3 regions of the Thermosinus carboxydivorans Nor1 genome follow, and region 1 is predicted to be linked to each of the others. Evidence: riboswitches for the same ligand, from Rfam matches in the RefSeq annotation. Region 1 holds a riboswitch; each other region holds the start of a gene.

Region 1 (4,377 bases):
ACGACTTTGAAAGAAGGTTTACGCTGTTTTATTACCTCCCCGACACCGGTGATAGTGCCACCGGTGCCAACACCACCAACGAAGATGTCTACTTGTCCATCAGTGTCGTTCCAAATTTCTTCCGCAGTCGTAGTGCGATGGATTGCGGGGTTGGCAGGATTCTTAAACTGCTGGAGTATGAAAGAATTGGGTATTTCGGCTGCCAGTTCCTCGGCCCGACGTATGGCCCCCTTCATTCCTTCCGCCCCTGGCGTGAGCACCAGTTCCGCACCCAGCGCCTTGAGCAGATTGCGCCGCTCGATGCTCATCGTCTCCGGCATGGTAAGGATAAGCCGGTAGCCTTTGGCGGCGGCCACGAAGGCCAAGGCTATGCCGGTGTTCCCACTGGTCGGCTCGATAATAACGCTGTCCTTATTGATAAGACCCTTGTCTTCGGCGTCCTTGATCATGGCGTAACCGATGCGGTCTTTGACGCTGCTCAGCGGATTAAAGTATTCCAGTTTAGCGATGAGCTTGGCGTTCAGACTCTTTGCTCTGTTGTAATTCCTCAGCTCCAGAAGCGGGGTGTTGCCGATGAGATCTGTTAAATTCGTCGCTATTTTAGCCATTTTTGTTCCCTCCTAAGCTTTTTGTTTATTCTCGAGGTCAAGAACTTGGTTCATGCTACCGGTACGGTAACCCGAAAGATCCACCGCAACATAGGTAAACCCTAAAGCATTCAGTTGTTCTGCAATCTCCCTAGCCACTTCCGGGCGGGTAAGGCGGGCTATCTCTGCCGGTTCCACCTCGATACGGGCCAGCCCACCGTGGTGTCTGACCCTAATTTGCCCCTGGCAGTATTTCTTTAATATAGCTTCGGCCTTTTCGATCTGGGCAAGTTTGGCCGCCGTTATCGGCTGACCGTAGGCCACCCGCGACGACAAACAGGCGGCGCTAGGCTTGTTCCAGGTTGGCAGCCCCCATTGCCGCGACAGCTCGCGAATTTCCGCCTTAGTTAAACCGACCTCCAACAAGGGGCTGCGCACGACGGCAAGTTCGCTCAGGGCTCGTAGTCCCGGCCGATAGTCGCCGACATCATCGGCATTGGCCCCCTCCAGCACCCAATGATAGCCATGGGCCGCAGCCCAGGCCGCCAGAGCCGAAAAACGCCCCTTCTTACAATGGTAACAACGGTCGGCGTCGTTACGCACGAAGTCATCGCTATCCAATTCGTTTTGTGGTAATAGCACATGCCGGATGCCGATCTGGCGGGCGGTGATAGCTGCTTCCATCCGCTCGCTTTCCGGCAGGGTAGCCGAGTAGCAAGTGACGGCCACCGCCCGTTCACCGAGAACACGGTAAGCCGCCGCTGCCAGGAAGGCGCTGTCAGTGCCGCCAGAAAAACCAATGACCGCGCTGCCCAGTTCGGCCAACAACACGTTGAGTTGCTGCAGTTTGACGTTAGTATCTTTCATAGTTACGCTTCTCCTTCCGCTGGAAGTTACCGCTCCAGTATCAAAATATACTCTTCGCCCGCCTGTTCACCGATATGTACAATAAGGTCAGTATAGGCCTTCGCCAGCCACCAGACCGCCGACCCCGATGTTTAGTATCTTGGTCGCCAAGAGCTTGCGCTAGCCAGCCACTCCGACCTCTGGCAGCAGAGTTTGCCGAAAAAGCGGTATAGTTAGTCCTTGTTCAGCATACTCTCCCTCCCGTGATTAAGAGCAAAAAATAAAGCTGAAGTAAAGTCCCAGTGGGACTCTACCTCAGCCTTCAGTCTTACTGATCAGCTCAGAGTTATTTACTTGATTTTAGTTTAACACATGTAGCTATTGGTGTCTATGGCTTTTTTACTTAGCAGTTTTTAAATACCATCGCCATTAGTCCCTTCCAAATGTGGCACCCTGACTTTATTTTCAAACCGTACCACGTTGCCCTGTCTTACGACAATTATAATTTCATAATCGATGCTGCTTTTATTATCCGCCGTTGTTGTCACTGCCGCGTCGCGCGCAGCCGTATCAGTAACGCCAGCATCGCAAGCCATATCGCTCACCTCTGTTCCCTATCTTAATCTCACATATCCCCAGCTTCAGTTTTATGATTGCCCTGAAATCAAATGCCGTCGCCGTCCACACCTTCCAGTCTCGGCAGGCGCCTCTTCTCGGTTCTGTCGATCTGGGTCACTTTCCCGTCTTTTATTTGAATGACCACTTGCCCGTACTGAAGACCACTGAGGGCTTTGAGAATTTCCGCCCTGACAGCCCCGCTCTTAAAGTTGCTGACCCCATTTGTTTTCGCGTCCATCTCGCTTCCCCTTTCCCATCAGACCAGCTTTATTTTCTCGTTTATTTCGATCTGGATAACTCTCCCGTCCTGAACGATGATCGTGATTGAACCGTATCCTACTGTGCGGATTGCCGCCTCAATCTTTTCCCAGACCCGGGGCGGCAGGATGTCGGATGTATTCATGCTACTGCTAACCGCCATAGCCATTTCCTCCCTACTTTACTCTTTAATAATCAGTCAGCGGCAAACAAAAAATCCTTTCCGAGGAAAGGATTTATGTTAGCATACCTCTCCTCTCATCTTCCAGGATTGCTCCTGCTGGAATTAGCACCATGCGTTGCCGCTGGTTGCCGGGTGTCATCGGGCCAGTCCCTCGACCTCTCTGGATAAGAGTGGCTTATTTAATTACTTTAGATATTAACACGCCGATATAAACACTGTCAATGTCGATATATGGAAATGATGCAAGACATTGTAGGATTTTGTAAGAAGACACACATCCTCAGGCGAGTTAACATAATCTCCATGCGAGAGCCAAAGAAAGCTCCTGTAGTGCCTCATACAAAAGTTTCTTGGTCAATCGTCAAGACCGGTAAAGCGTGCAGCTGATAATTTAGTAATCCCATCCCAATTGTTCCGAATGTATCGCCAAACCTCTGTAATTGCCCGCTTTCGACTTGCTGTTTCTGCAGTTTTTAATAGGTTCTTTATGACTTCTTGCACCTTTTCAAGCTTTTTAAAATCGTAATGCTGCCAGCAAAACCTTGCCTTGCTCATGGGTTCCATCGCCGGCAGTTTTTTGTATTTATGCTGATAAGCCGGCTCGAACCTTAGATGCACCGGTGTCGGATATATAAACTAATTCGCATAACCTGCTCAGCCATAATAAAAACATACAAAAAGCCAAAGCGCCCATGCTTGGGATCCGCTGCCCGAAAAAATCCTTTTATGTATGATAGTGTTTGCTATGATATAAACATTAGCTATAACTTAAATAGCATCAAATATTTGATCATGCCGCCCCAAAATGGATTAGCTTTGGTCATTACCTGGCACTGCCAATCGGCGTCAGTCCCAACCCTTTAATTGTATTTATATCGGCGGCGGCACCGCGACCGGCGGTCGTGAGATAGTTGCCAATGAGCATTCCGTTCATCCCGGACAAAAAACCCAGCGGCACCAGTTCTCCTAATGCCCTTTCGCGGCCGCCAGCATAACGGAGAATTTTATCCGGCAATATAAGCCTGAAAATAGCAAAAGTCTGCAGTATCTCCATCGGTTTCAACTGTGGCTGATTTTCCAAAGCGGTCCCCTTGACGGGATTCAATACATTGATCGGCACCGAATCAACATCGAGGTCTTTCAGGGTAAAGGCCAACTCAATTCGGTGCTCCCACCCTTCACCCAAGCCGATAATGCCGCCAGAACAGACTTCCAGCCCTTCCGCTTTGACCAGTCTGATGGTTTCAACACGCTCGTCATATGTATGGGTGGTACAAATATTTGCGAAATAGCTTTTACTGGTCTCCAGATTATGGTGATAACGGGTTATCCCCGCCGCCTTCAACGCCTTGACCTGTTCGGGTCCCAGTATTCCCAGTGAACAACACCTTTCCAGACTGGTGTCGCGACCAATACGTTCAATTATGCTGATGATGCGTCCAAAGTCTGGGTCGTTCTTCATGCCACAGCCGGCGGTAACAATGCAGAACCGATAAGCGCCGTGGGATTCCGCCTGCTTCGCCGCTTGTAGAATCGCCTCTTCGCTCATCAAAGGGTAGGTATCGATTTTTGCGTCGTGATGGACAGACTGGGCGCAAAACTTGCAGTCCTCCGAACATCCACCGGAGCGGGCGTTAACAATTTCACATGTGTCCACCCGGTTGCCAGTGAATTGGATGCGCACCTTATTGGCGACACCCAGCAGAATGGGGATGTCTTCCTCGTCGATCATAGTGAGTTGCATGGCTTCATCAGGCGTAAGCTGCCCGCCGCTCAAGACCTTTTTGCCTAGTGCAAATATCAAGTCATAACTCACTGTTTTCCCTCCAATCGATTTCCGGGTAACAATCAGGCAGCATGAACCACGGTAAAGTCCGCACCGCA
Region 2 (4,377 bases), on a different contig from region 1:
CGCGGAGCTCGCCGGCCAGCGCAATCGCCTCATTCAGCCGCCCCGGCGCCCAGCCAATATAGACGTCTTTGGCGTTGCCGTCCGGGGTCAGACCCTGCCGCTCAAGCGCCAGCATAAGGCGCTCGATGCCCAGAGCAAAGCCCGTAGCCGGATATTCCACCCCAAAAGCGCCTACCATGCCGTCGTAGCGCCCGCCGCCGCAAAGGGGGAAGCCTAGGCCCGGCGTGTAACCTTCGAAAACAGCCCCTGTATAATAGTCAAAATTCCGGATGATCCCCAGATCGAAAGAGACATGCCCGCTTACGCCGTAATACTCAAGAAGCCGATAAATCTCCGCCAGGTTATCGAGGGCGCGGCGGCTCATGTCGTTGCTCACCATGCCATAGGCCGCATCAAGCATATTTTCCCGCCCGTGGAGCAGCGGAATACGCTTAAAAAGTACCTGCCCGGCCGGCGATAAGGAGCTCGCCGCCAGGGCCTCGTCCAGGCCGACCAGGTCGCGCTGCACCAGGCAATTTTTAATCCGCTGGCGCTCGGCCTGCGGCAATTCGCATTCATTCATTAGACCGTTAATAAATTCCACCTGGCCGAGGCTGATCTGAAAGACGGTCAACCCTGCCTCCCGCATAGCCGCGGCCGCCAGCGCTACGACCTCGGCATCGGCGGCAGGCCCCGCCATGCCCATCAGTTCTACACCGGCTTGGTAGAATTCGCATTGCCGGCCGGCCTGGGCCTGCTCATACCGGAAGACGTTAGTCAAATAAAACAGACGCAGCGGCGCCGGCTGTTCCCGGAGCCGGGTAGCCGCTACCCGGGCAATAGGCGTAGTCATATCCGGCCGGAGCGCTAATAGCCGGTTATTTTTATCGAGAAATTTGAACATATGCTGAACCAATTCTTGGTCGGCGCCGACCGATAAAATGTCCAGATACTCAAATGTAGGCGTAATTACCTCGTCATAACCCCACCGGGTAAAAAGACCGGCAAGGGCGCTTTCCACCAAGCGCTTTTTTTTCGCATCACGGGGCAAAAAATCACGTGTCCCGTAGGGAATTTGCGGGACAAACTCATTTTGGCTCATGGGCTGCATCCTCCTGTCGCAAACGCTCTTGTTCTTCCAACCGGGCAAGAATAAGTTTGTAGCCATCGGCGCCATAATGTAAGCAGCGCTTGACCCGGCTGATCGTGGCCGTGCTGGCCCCGGTGCGCGCAACAATGTCATCATAGATGTGACCTGCCTTCAGCATCCGCGCCACCTCCAGGCGCTGCGCCATAGCTTTGATTTCGCTGATGGTACAGATATCTTCAAAAAACTGATAACATTCCTCCTCATTGGCAAGTAATAAAATCGCCTTGAACAGCTGGTCGGTCAAAGGTTCTTTCAGCTTAGGGTTAACGGGCATAATCCACACTCCTCCCGCGCACACATTACCACTTTGAGCATACTATTCGCCCTCTCTCATTCCTTTCCTGCCTTTATGTCTTTTATTCTTTAATTTACGAAAAAGTGAATTAAAAAATTTTTGCTTGACAGCCACTGCTATCCATGATAGCATGTAATTCAACAATGGCATAGCGAAACACTCTTTCATCAAGAGCTGGCTGAGGGACTGGCCCGATGACGCCGCGGCAACCATCGCATCTTTGGGTGCGAAACGGTGCCAATTCCTGCAGAACGGATAAGTTCTGACAGATGAGGGGGGGGGGAGTTTCTGTTTACAGAACAAAAACCTCTTCGTCTGCGAAGAGGTTTTCTTTATGCCAAGGAAAGGAGAGAAGCAAATGATTAAACTGACCGGCATTGAAAAGGTCTATCCCGGCACCAACGGAGCGGTCCATGCTCTTAAAGGCATAAACCTTCAGGTGCGCCGCGGTGAAATTTTCGGTGTCATTGGTAAAAGCGGCGCCGGCAAGAGTACTTTAATCCGCTGTATAAATATGCTGGAGCGGCCAACCCGCGGCTCGGTAGTGGTCGACGGTGAAGAACTAACGACGATGTCCGAAAAGGACTTGCGTGAGCGGCGCAAAAAAATCGGCATGATTTTTCAGCACTTTAACCTGCTGTCTTCCCGCACTGTCTATGAAAATGTAGCCTTCCCGCTTGAGTTGGCCGGCAAAAGCAAAACGGAAATTGCTCAGGCTGTTTTGCCGCTCCTTGAACTGGTGGGGCTTGCCGATAAACGGGATCAATATCCATCCCAGCTCAGCGGCGGTCAAAAACAGCGGGTCGGTATTGCCCGCGCCTTAGCCAGCCGGCCGAAAGTGCTCTTATGCGACGAAGCCACTTCCGCCTTAGACCCACAGACCACGCAATCTATCTTGAAACTGCTCTTTGACATCAATCAAAAACTGCAGCTGACCATTGTGCTAATCACTCACGAAATGCAGGTTATTAAAGAAATCTGCGACCGTGTGGCCGTCATCGAAAACGGCGTCATTATTGAAGAAGGCCCGGTACTCGATGTCTTCACCCGCCCCCAGACGGCCACGACGCGTGAATTCATCCGCACCATTGTCAACCATGACCTGCCCGATTTCTTTGCCGATACCGTCTTTTCGCCCACGCCGCTCCCTGACTCCAATCTTATTCTGCGCCTGTCCTTTATTGGCCGCTCGGCCGAAGAACCCATAATCGCCGGCATGATCCGCCGCTTTAATGTCGACACAAGCATCCTTTACGGCAATATCGACCACATCAAGCGTACTCCCTTCGGCACCTTGATTGTCGAACTGTCCGGCGACCAGGCCGGCATCCAGAACGCCCTCAACTACCTGCGGGCACGAGACTTAGGAATAGAGGTGATTGGTTATGTCGCAAGAAATGCTCGTGCTGTTGGCTGAGTCGCTGTGGGAAACAACTTACATGGTGGGTGTGTCGGCTTTTATCGCCGCCCTCTTTGGCCTCCCCCTCGGCGTCATCCTGGTAACGACTGACAAGGGACATGTTTTGGAAAACCTCGTTGTCAACCGCGTTTTGGGCGCAATCGTTAATGCTACCCGCTCGACTCCGTTCATTATTCTCATGGTCGCCATCATTCCCCTAACCCGTCTCATTGTCGGGACATCCATCGGCACCGATGCGGCCATTGTACCGCTGAGCATTGCCGCTATCCCCTTCGTCGGCCGCATCGTCGAATCGGCACTCAAAGAAGTCGACTACGGGGTCATCGAAGCCGCCCAAGCTATGGGCGCTTCCCCGCTACAGATTATTGCCAAAGTGCTCATCCCCGAAGCACTGCCCTCGATTGTGCTCGGCCTGACGATCACGGTAATCAGCCTGATTGGCTATTCGGCCATGGCCGGCGCTATCGGCGGCGGTGGGCTGGGAGATCTCGCCATCCGCTACGGCTATCAGCGCTTCCGGGCCGACATCATGCTTGCAACCGTCATTATCCTAATTGCTCAGGTACAGCTTATCCAATCGTGCGGCGACTGGCTCGCCCGCCGGTTGAACAAAAAATAATGCCCTAACAAGGAGGAGTTCATTCATGAAACGTATCGCCCTACTGCTCACCCTCATTTTGTCGTTGGCTGTTGTCGCCGGCTGCGGCGGCAAAACGCAGGCGCCGGCTGCTACTAGCGGCAAAACCGTACTGAAGGTTGGCGCCACGGCCGTTCCCCACGCTGAAATTCTGCAGGTAATAAAACCGACTCTGGAAAAAGAAGGCATTGACCTTCAAATCGTGGAAATGAGCGACTACGTCCGTCCCAACCTGGCCGTAGCGGAAAAAGAGCTAGACGCCAATTTTTTCCAGCACATTCCTTACCTCACTAAGTTTGCCGCCGAGCGCAACCTCCAGCTCACTTACACCGCGGCCGTCCACATCGAGCCCATGGGCATTTACTCCAAAAAAATCAAAAACTTAAATGACGTTCCAACCGGCGCCGTAGTTGCCATCCCTAATGACCCGACCAACGGCGGGCGCGCGCTCGCCCTACTGGCTAAAGCCGGTGTGATCGGGCTTAAAGACGGTGTCGGCGTCAACGCCACTGTCAAAGACATTACGGCTAACCCAAAGAACGTGAAAATCCGTGAACTCGAAGCACCGCAGCTGCCCCGGGCCCTTGATGATGTAACTTTGGCCGTAATCAATACCAACTATGCGCTGGAAGCCAAACTTGTTCCTACGAAAGACGCCCTCTTTATTGAACAGAAAGATTCTCCCTATGTAAATGTTCTGGTTGTACGCAAAGGCGATGAAAACCGCCCGGAAATTCAAAAACTGACCAAAGCGCTGACCTCGGAGGAAGTCCGCAAATTCATCACCGAAAAATATCAAGGTGCGGTAGTACCGGCATTCTAATTCTTAGTTAAGGAGGTAACCAATAATGCACAAATGGACGAAACCAATCGCATTAGCCCTCGCGCTGCTGTTT
Region 3 (4,377 bases), on a different contig from region 1:
CCGGCTGTTCAGCGGCAAAAACGAGCGCGCTTTCGATGTCGGCAGCGGTGCGCACCTGGTTGCCCACGGCGGTGGCAAAGGCGTCGGCGGTGGCGGTATCCCGAGCCAGAATGGTGACGGCATCCGCTTTGCCCAGGCTGAGAGACGGGCCGACGGTGGCCGAAGAAGTGCAGATGCCCAGCGGGGAGAGGTCGGGCGCGATGTCCAGGGCAATTTTCCCCGAAAGCGGCGAATTACCTGCCCAGACGGCGATGCGCCGTGGGACAGTGGAGGCTAGGTAGATGTCGCCGCCATTTTCAACGATAATGTCGGTTAAGGAAAAACGTCTGGCAAGCACCAGGGCGATTTCTTCCGCAAAGGCGCCTGCCACCGCAGCCATGGGCCCCACACCGGCCTTTTCGGCAGCAGCGGCCATGCGCGCGGCCACCGGCGGGCAGCCGAAGCGCGGCAAATAGGGCACGAGCGAATGGTAAAAACGGGGATCGGTGAGGATGTAGTCGTGTAGTTCCTGCCAGAGGGTGGCTGCCGTTACCTGGCATAGCCGGCGCAGCGCCGGAGTGTCTTTTTCCGGCGGTACAGCCACCCATAGGTCGGTTTCGCGAAAGCGTACTACAAAGGGAGACAGTTCGGTGCGGTGCAGCTCTTCACGGTACCAGCGCGGTTCATAGCCGGTCATGCACCTGCCAGCTCCTCTGCGCTGCGACCGGCCGATCCCTGCCGGATGGCCCGCACGGGACAAGCCTGCACGCACAGACCGCAGACAATGCATTTGTCGGGGTGAAAAGACAGCTCCCATGTGGGGCGTTCAAGCACCAGCGCCCGGGAGAAGCAGACCGCCGTGCAGGCGCCGCAGTGGGTGCAGCGCCCGGTGTCAACCTGGATCTGGCGGCGGGTAGAGACGACGTCGATGCCCTCTTGCTGCAGAAAAGCCAGCGCAGCAGTAACTTGCTCCGGTTCCCCTTCTACATCCAGCAGCAGATGGCCTTCCTCGCCGGGGGTTACCTCGGCCCGGAGAATGTTAATCTTGAGGTCGAAGTCCTTAACCAGATGATAGGTAATAGGTTTGTCGTAGTTCTCGGCGGTGAAGTTCAGGATGATGCGTTCCGTGACAGCCATAATTATTATTCATCCTCCTTTCGGATGTCCAGGGGGCGCGGGGTGGCTTCCTGCGGCAAAGGCGCTACCGGGTGGGTCAGTTCGAAGCGGCCGGTGCGGATCCACTCCTTGAGGAGAGCGGCGATCTGCCGGGCTTTGGCCAGGCTGGACAGCGGAGCGGTGCGCACGCGGCGGCCGTTTAAGGAGATGCTGCCCGACTGGAGTTCTGCGTAACTGTAGCGTCCCAGGACGGGGCGGTTGCGGGAGGGGACGCTATAGTCAAAGAGGCAGGTTTCGATGTCGGCGTTCGTGACAGACACGCAGCGTGCGATGTCTTCATCAAGGATGGGGATCGGGATACCCACGCCCACAAACAGGCTGATGCCATAGCGTTCGTAGACGGCAGCCCGGAGAAATTCCGGGTTCATCGCCTTAAGATCGCCCACAAGGGCAAGGGTGGCGGCGCCACCGACAGGGATGCCATGTTCGTTGCGGGGGCGTGAGGGGTTGTGCTGGGTGCCGTTCCAGGCGACGTAGCCTACGGTACCGCCCAGAAAGATGCGCGTACCCACGCCGATAGTACGCAGGTGGGGGTCGTTGAGGAGTGGACTGAGCTCGCCGGAGGTGGAGTAGGTAACGTTACCGCAGCGGGGCAGCAGCATGCCCATGTAGGTATAGAGGATGCGATTGGAGGTGTTGGTGGCGGCGGCGTAGTTCTGGTAGGCATTGCGGGGATTGAAAAGGAAGCACTCATTAATGTCGTCCTTGGTGATCCAGGTATCGATGCTCTTGCGGGGATAGCAGTCGGTACCCGGAGCGGTGGCTCTAAGGTGAACGCGCTTGCCGGCGACAAGATCCTCGATGACATGGGCGCCACCGTATTGCTCATTTGTTTCGGATATTTCCGTGGCGCCGATGTAGGCGTCCACGGCGGCGATGCCCGCGTAGGCGGGCACGTCGTTGAGCCACACCCGTTTCATTTTGATGGGCGGGTCGCTGTGGCCGAAGTTGAGAAAGGCCCCGGAAGAGCACATGGGACCGAAGGTGCCAGTGGTGACTACGTCTACCTTACGGGCGACGGCGCTTATTCCTTCTTCTTTGGCCAGTTGGCTGACCTCCTCGGCGGTGAGTACTACCGCCTGCCCCTTGCGGATGCGTTCGTTGATTTCTTCATAGCTTCTTTTTGGTGCTGCCATAACAAAGCCTCCCTTTTATTGAAAAAGGTAAAATAAAAGCGTCTCTTTCTGAGAGGAAAGAGACGCCATATTATGGCAGCCATACCTTTCCTCTCATCTTCCAGAATCCGAAGATTCTGCTGGATTTGGCACCAGACGCATTGCTGCCGGTTGCCGCGGCTTCACAGGGCCAGTCCCTCCACCGCTCTTGATAAGAGTACACGGTATACAACTTTTGACAGTTGAGATAAATATACGCCAAAAATGTATTTCTGTCAAGGGATTTATTGCTAAACAACCAGGCTTTACGCCCATAATGCGTAAAGGCTGTTACAATTTCATTTGGAGTAGAGGATTAAAGCGATATATTCCAGGTCTTCCGTACCGGTATTTTCAATGGAGTGGGACTCGCCGTCGGCGGTAAAGACCACGTCTCCGGCATGGACCTTAACCAGCGTGCCGTTATCGTTGACAATGCCTTCGCCTTTAAGGATGTAGTAGGTCTCAGCGTCGCCATTGTGCTGATGGTAACCGATAGAGCAGCCCGGCTTGAGAATGCTATGGGAGAATAACCGGCCTTTCCCTTGCAATTGTTCCATGTCCAATAGTTTGGTCCCAATTACTTCACCCTTGCCGCCGAACCGGTTAGTAGCAACCTCGGTAACTAATTCGCTCGCCCGTTTGATCATGCTCTCAACTCCCCTATATCATAGTGATGGAATGTTTCTCTGTGCAGACTCATAAGTCCTTTTTCTCAGTCTGGATTTTCTGTTTTACCTGGGTACAAGGTATTGGTTTGCTAGACGGTATACCATAGTAGCCATGATTTGCCCAAGCGCTGCCGGTACGATTGCGCCCATCTGTCTCACGGGCGATTATATGCCGGGTTTGCAGTGTTATCATACCAAGCGAAATATTTTGGGTACATCGGCGTCCCGATTCTACTAACGCTTCTTTTTTAACGGGGTCAATTCCAAAATCCATAGTCCTTAACTCCTAGTGTTTCATATAGATGGTTCAGTGTCAGTCATCGCTATGTAAATGTTGATTTCTGCTGGCTTTCTAAAATAGTTTCGATTAGGCTTCACGTAAAGGCAAAAAAGTTGTTTATTTCGTGGCGAGGCGGCTCCACCATCAACATAATAATCCCCACGGGGCTGCGTTGAGCAGCCATGATCGCAGTGAACTATGTCCGGGCTGCGCTCTGCAGCATTTCGCTTTGTATTAATTCGAGAATTGCAGGAAGTTCTCCGCCTCACGCCGTACATGATCGGCTAAGAGCGGCGGTATTAGCGAGAGAACGGTGCGCTGCTTGATAAATTGCTACCACCTATACAAATATTTTTACAGTTAACTTATTTTATATTGTGCTATAGCAGGTGCCTGCTACTGCGGTTGCGAATTAACAAATAAAAATTGAGTGAGCGGATAACAGGCGCTGGGAGGGGTGGCCATGGTTAAATCAGACAAAATGGTCCGTGATAACCAACATCTACACTGGGAAAAAGTTTTCGCCGAGGATGGTGAACTTTTCGGCAACGAACCGAGTTTTGCCGCCAAGCAAGCGGCGGAACTGTTAAAAAAAGAGCGGAAAACGAAAATTTTGGAGTTAGGAGCGGGGCAGGGGCGGGACACGATTTTTTTCGCCCAATGCGGTTTTCATGTCACGGCCCTGGAATATACCGGTATTGGCGTGCAAACCATCCGGGAAAAAGCCAGAATGTTGGGCTTAACGCCTAATATTGCGGCGGTTTGCCATGATGTAAGGCAGCCGTTGCCGTTTGGCGCCGAAACCTTTGATGCCTGCTATTCGCATATGCTGTACTGCATGGCTTTTACTACTGGGAATTAACATTGCTGTCTGATGAGGTTCGCCGGGTGTTAAGGCCTGGCGGCATTAATCTCTATACGGTGCGCAACACGGCTGATGTTCACTTTGGCCAGGGCATCCATCATGGTGAAAATATGTATGAAATTGACGGCTTTATCGTCCACTTTTTTGATGAAGCCAAAATAAAGCATTTGGCGCAAGGATTTGAGATAAAAGAGGTTACGACGTTCGAGGAAGGCGATTTACCGCGGACATTGTTCCTGGTATACCTTAAGA

What was found. A riboswitch is a leader RNA that binds a small molecule or an ion and turns the genes downstream of it on or off. The one in region 1 is predicted to bind S-adenosylmethionine.
Region 2: it holds a riboswitch for S-adenosylmethionine, as region 1 does, so the genes downstream of both, TCARDRAFT_RS01470 (methionine ABC transporter ATP-binding protein) here and TCARDRAFT_RS15260 (YezD family protein) in region 1, are expected to answer to the same signal.
Region 3: it holds a riboswitch for S-adenosylmethionine, as region 1 does, so the genes downstream of both, TCARDRAFT_RS12665 (homocysteine biosynthesis protein) here and TCARDRAFT_RS15260 (YezD family protein) in region 1, are expected to answer to the same signal.

What each region holds. Positions count from the first base shown of each region.
Region 1 covers NZ_AAWL01000007.1:2,687-7,063, reverse strand. The annotation lists gene cysK (cysteine synthase A) at 1-608, opposite strand, end outside; gene larE (ATP-dependent sacrificial sulfur transferase LarE) at 621-1,454, opposite strand; gene TCARDRAFT_RS06465 (hypothetical protein) at 1,847-2,029, opposite strand; gene TCARDRAFT_RS15265 (YezD family protein) at 2,098-2,289, opposite strand; gene TCARDRAFT_RS15260 (YezD family protein) at 2,308-2,472, opposite strand; SAM riboswitch class I at 2,565-2,664, opposite strand; gene bioB (biotin synthase BioB) at 3,317-4,309, opposite strand.
Region 2 covers NZ_AAWL01000001.1:325,988-330,364, forward strand. The annotation lists gene hisZ (ATP phosphoribosyltransferase regulatory subunit) at 1-1,081, opposite strand, end outside; gene TCARDRAFT_RS01460 (YerC/YecD family TrpR-related protein) at 1,068-1,403, opposite strand; SAM riboswitch class I at 1,586-1,700, shown strand; gene TCARDRAFT_RS01470 (methionine ABC transporter ATP-binding protein) at 1,783-2,841, shown strand; gene TCARDRAFT_RS01475 (methionine ABC transporter permease) at 2,810-3,463, shown strand; gene TCARDRAFT_RS01480 (MetQ/NlpA family ABC transporter substrate-binding protein) at 3,489-4,304, shown strand; gene TCARDRAFT_RS01485 (MetQ/NlpA family ABC transporter substrate-binding protein) at 4,330-4,377, shown strand, end outside.
Region 3 covers NZ_AAWL01000026.1:20,220-24,596, reverse strand. The annotation lists gene TCARDRAFT_RS12675 (UPF0280 family protein) at 1-676, opposite strand, end outside; gene TCARDRAFT_RS12670 (NIL domain-containing protein) at 673-1,116, opposite strand; gene TCARDRAFT_RS12665 (homocysteine biosynthesis protein) at 1,122-2,291, opposite strand; SAM riboswitch class I at 2,382-2,488, opposite strand; gene TCARDRAFT_RS12660 (cupin domain-containing protein) at 2,609-2,959, opposite strand; gene TCARDRAFT_RS12655 (hypothetical protein) at 3,009-3,254, opposite strand; gene TCARDRAFT_RS15860 (class I SAM-dependent methyltransferase) at 3,724-4,122, shown strand; gene TCARDRAFT_RS15855 (hypothetical protein) at 4,149-4,377, shown strand, end outside.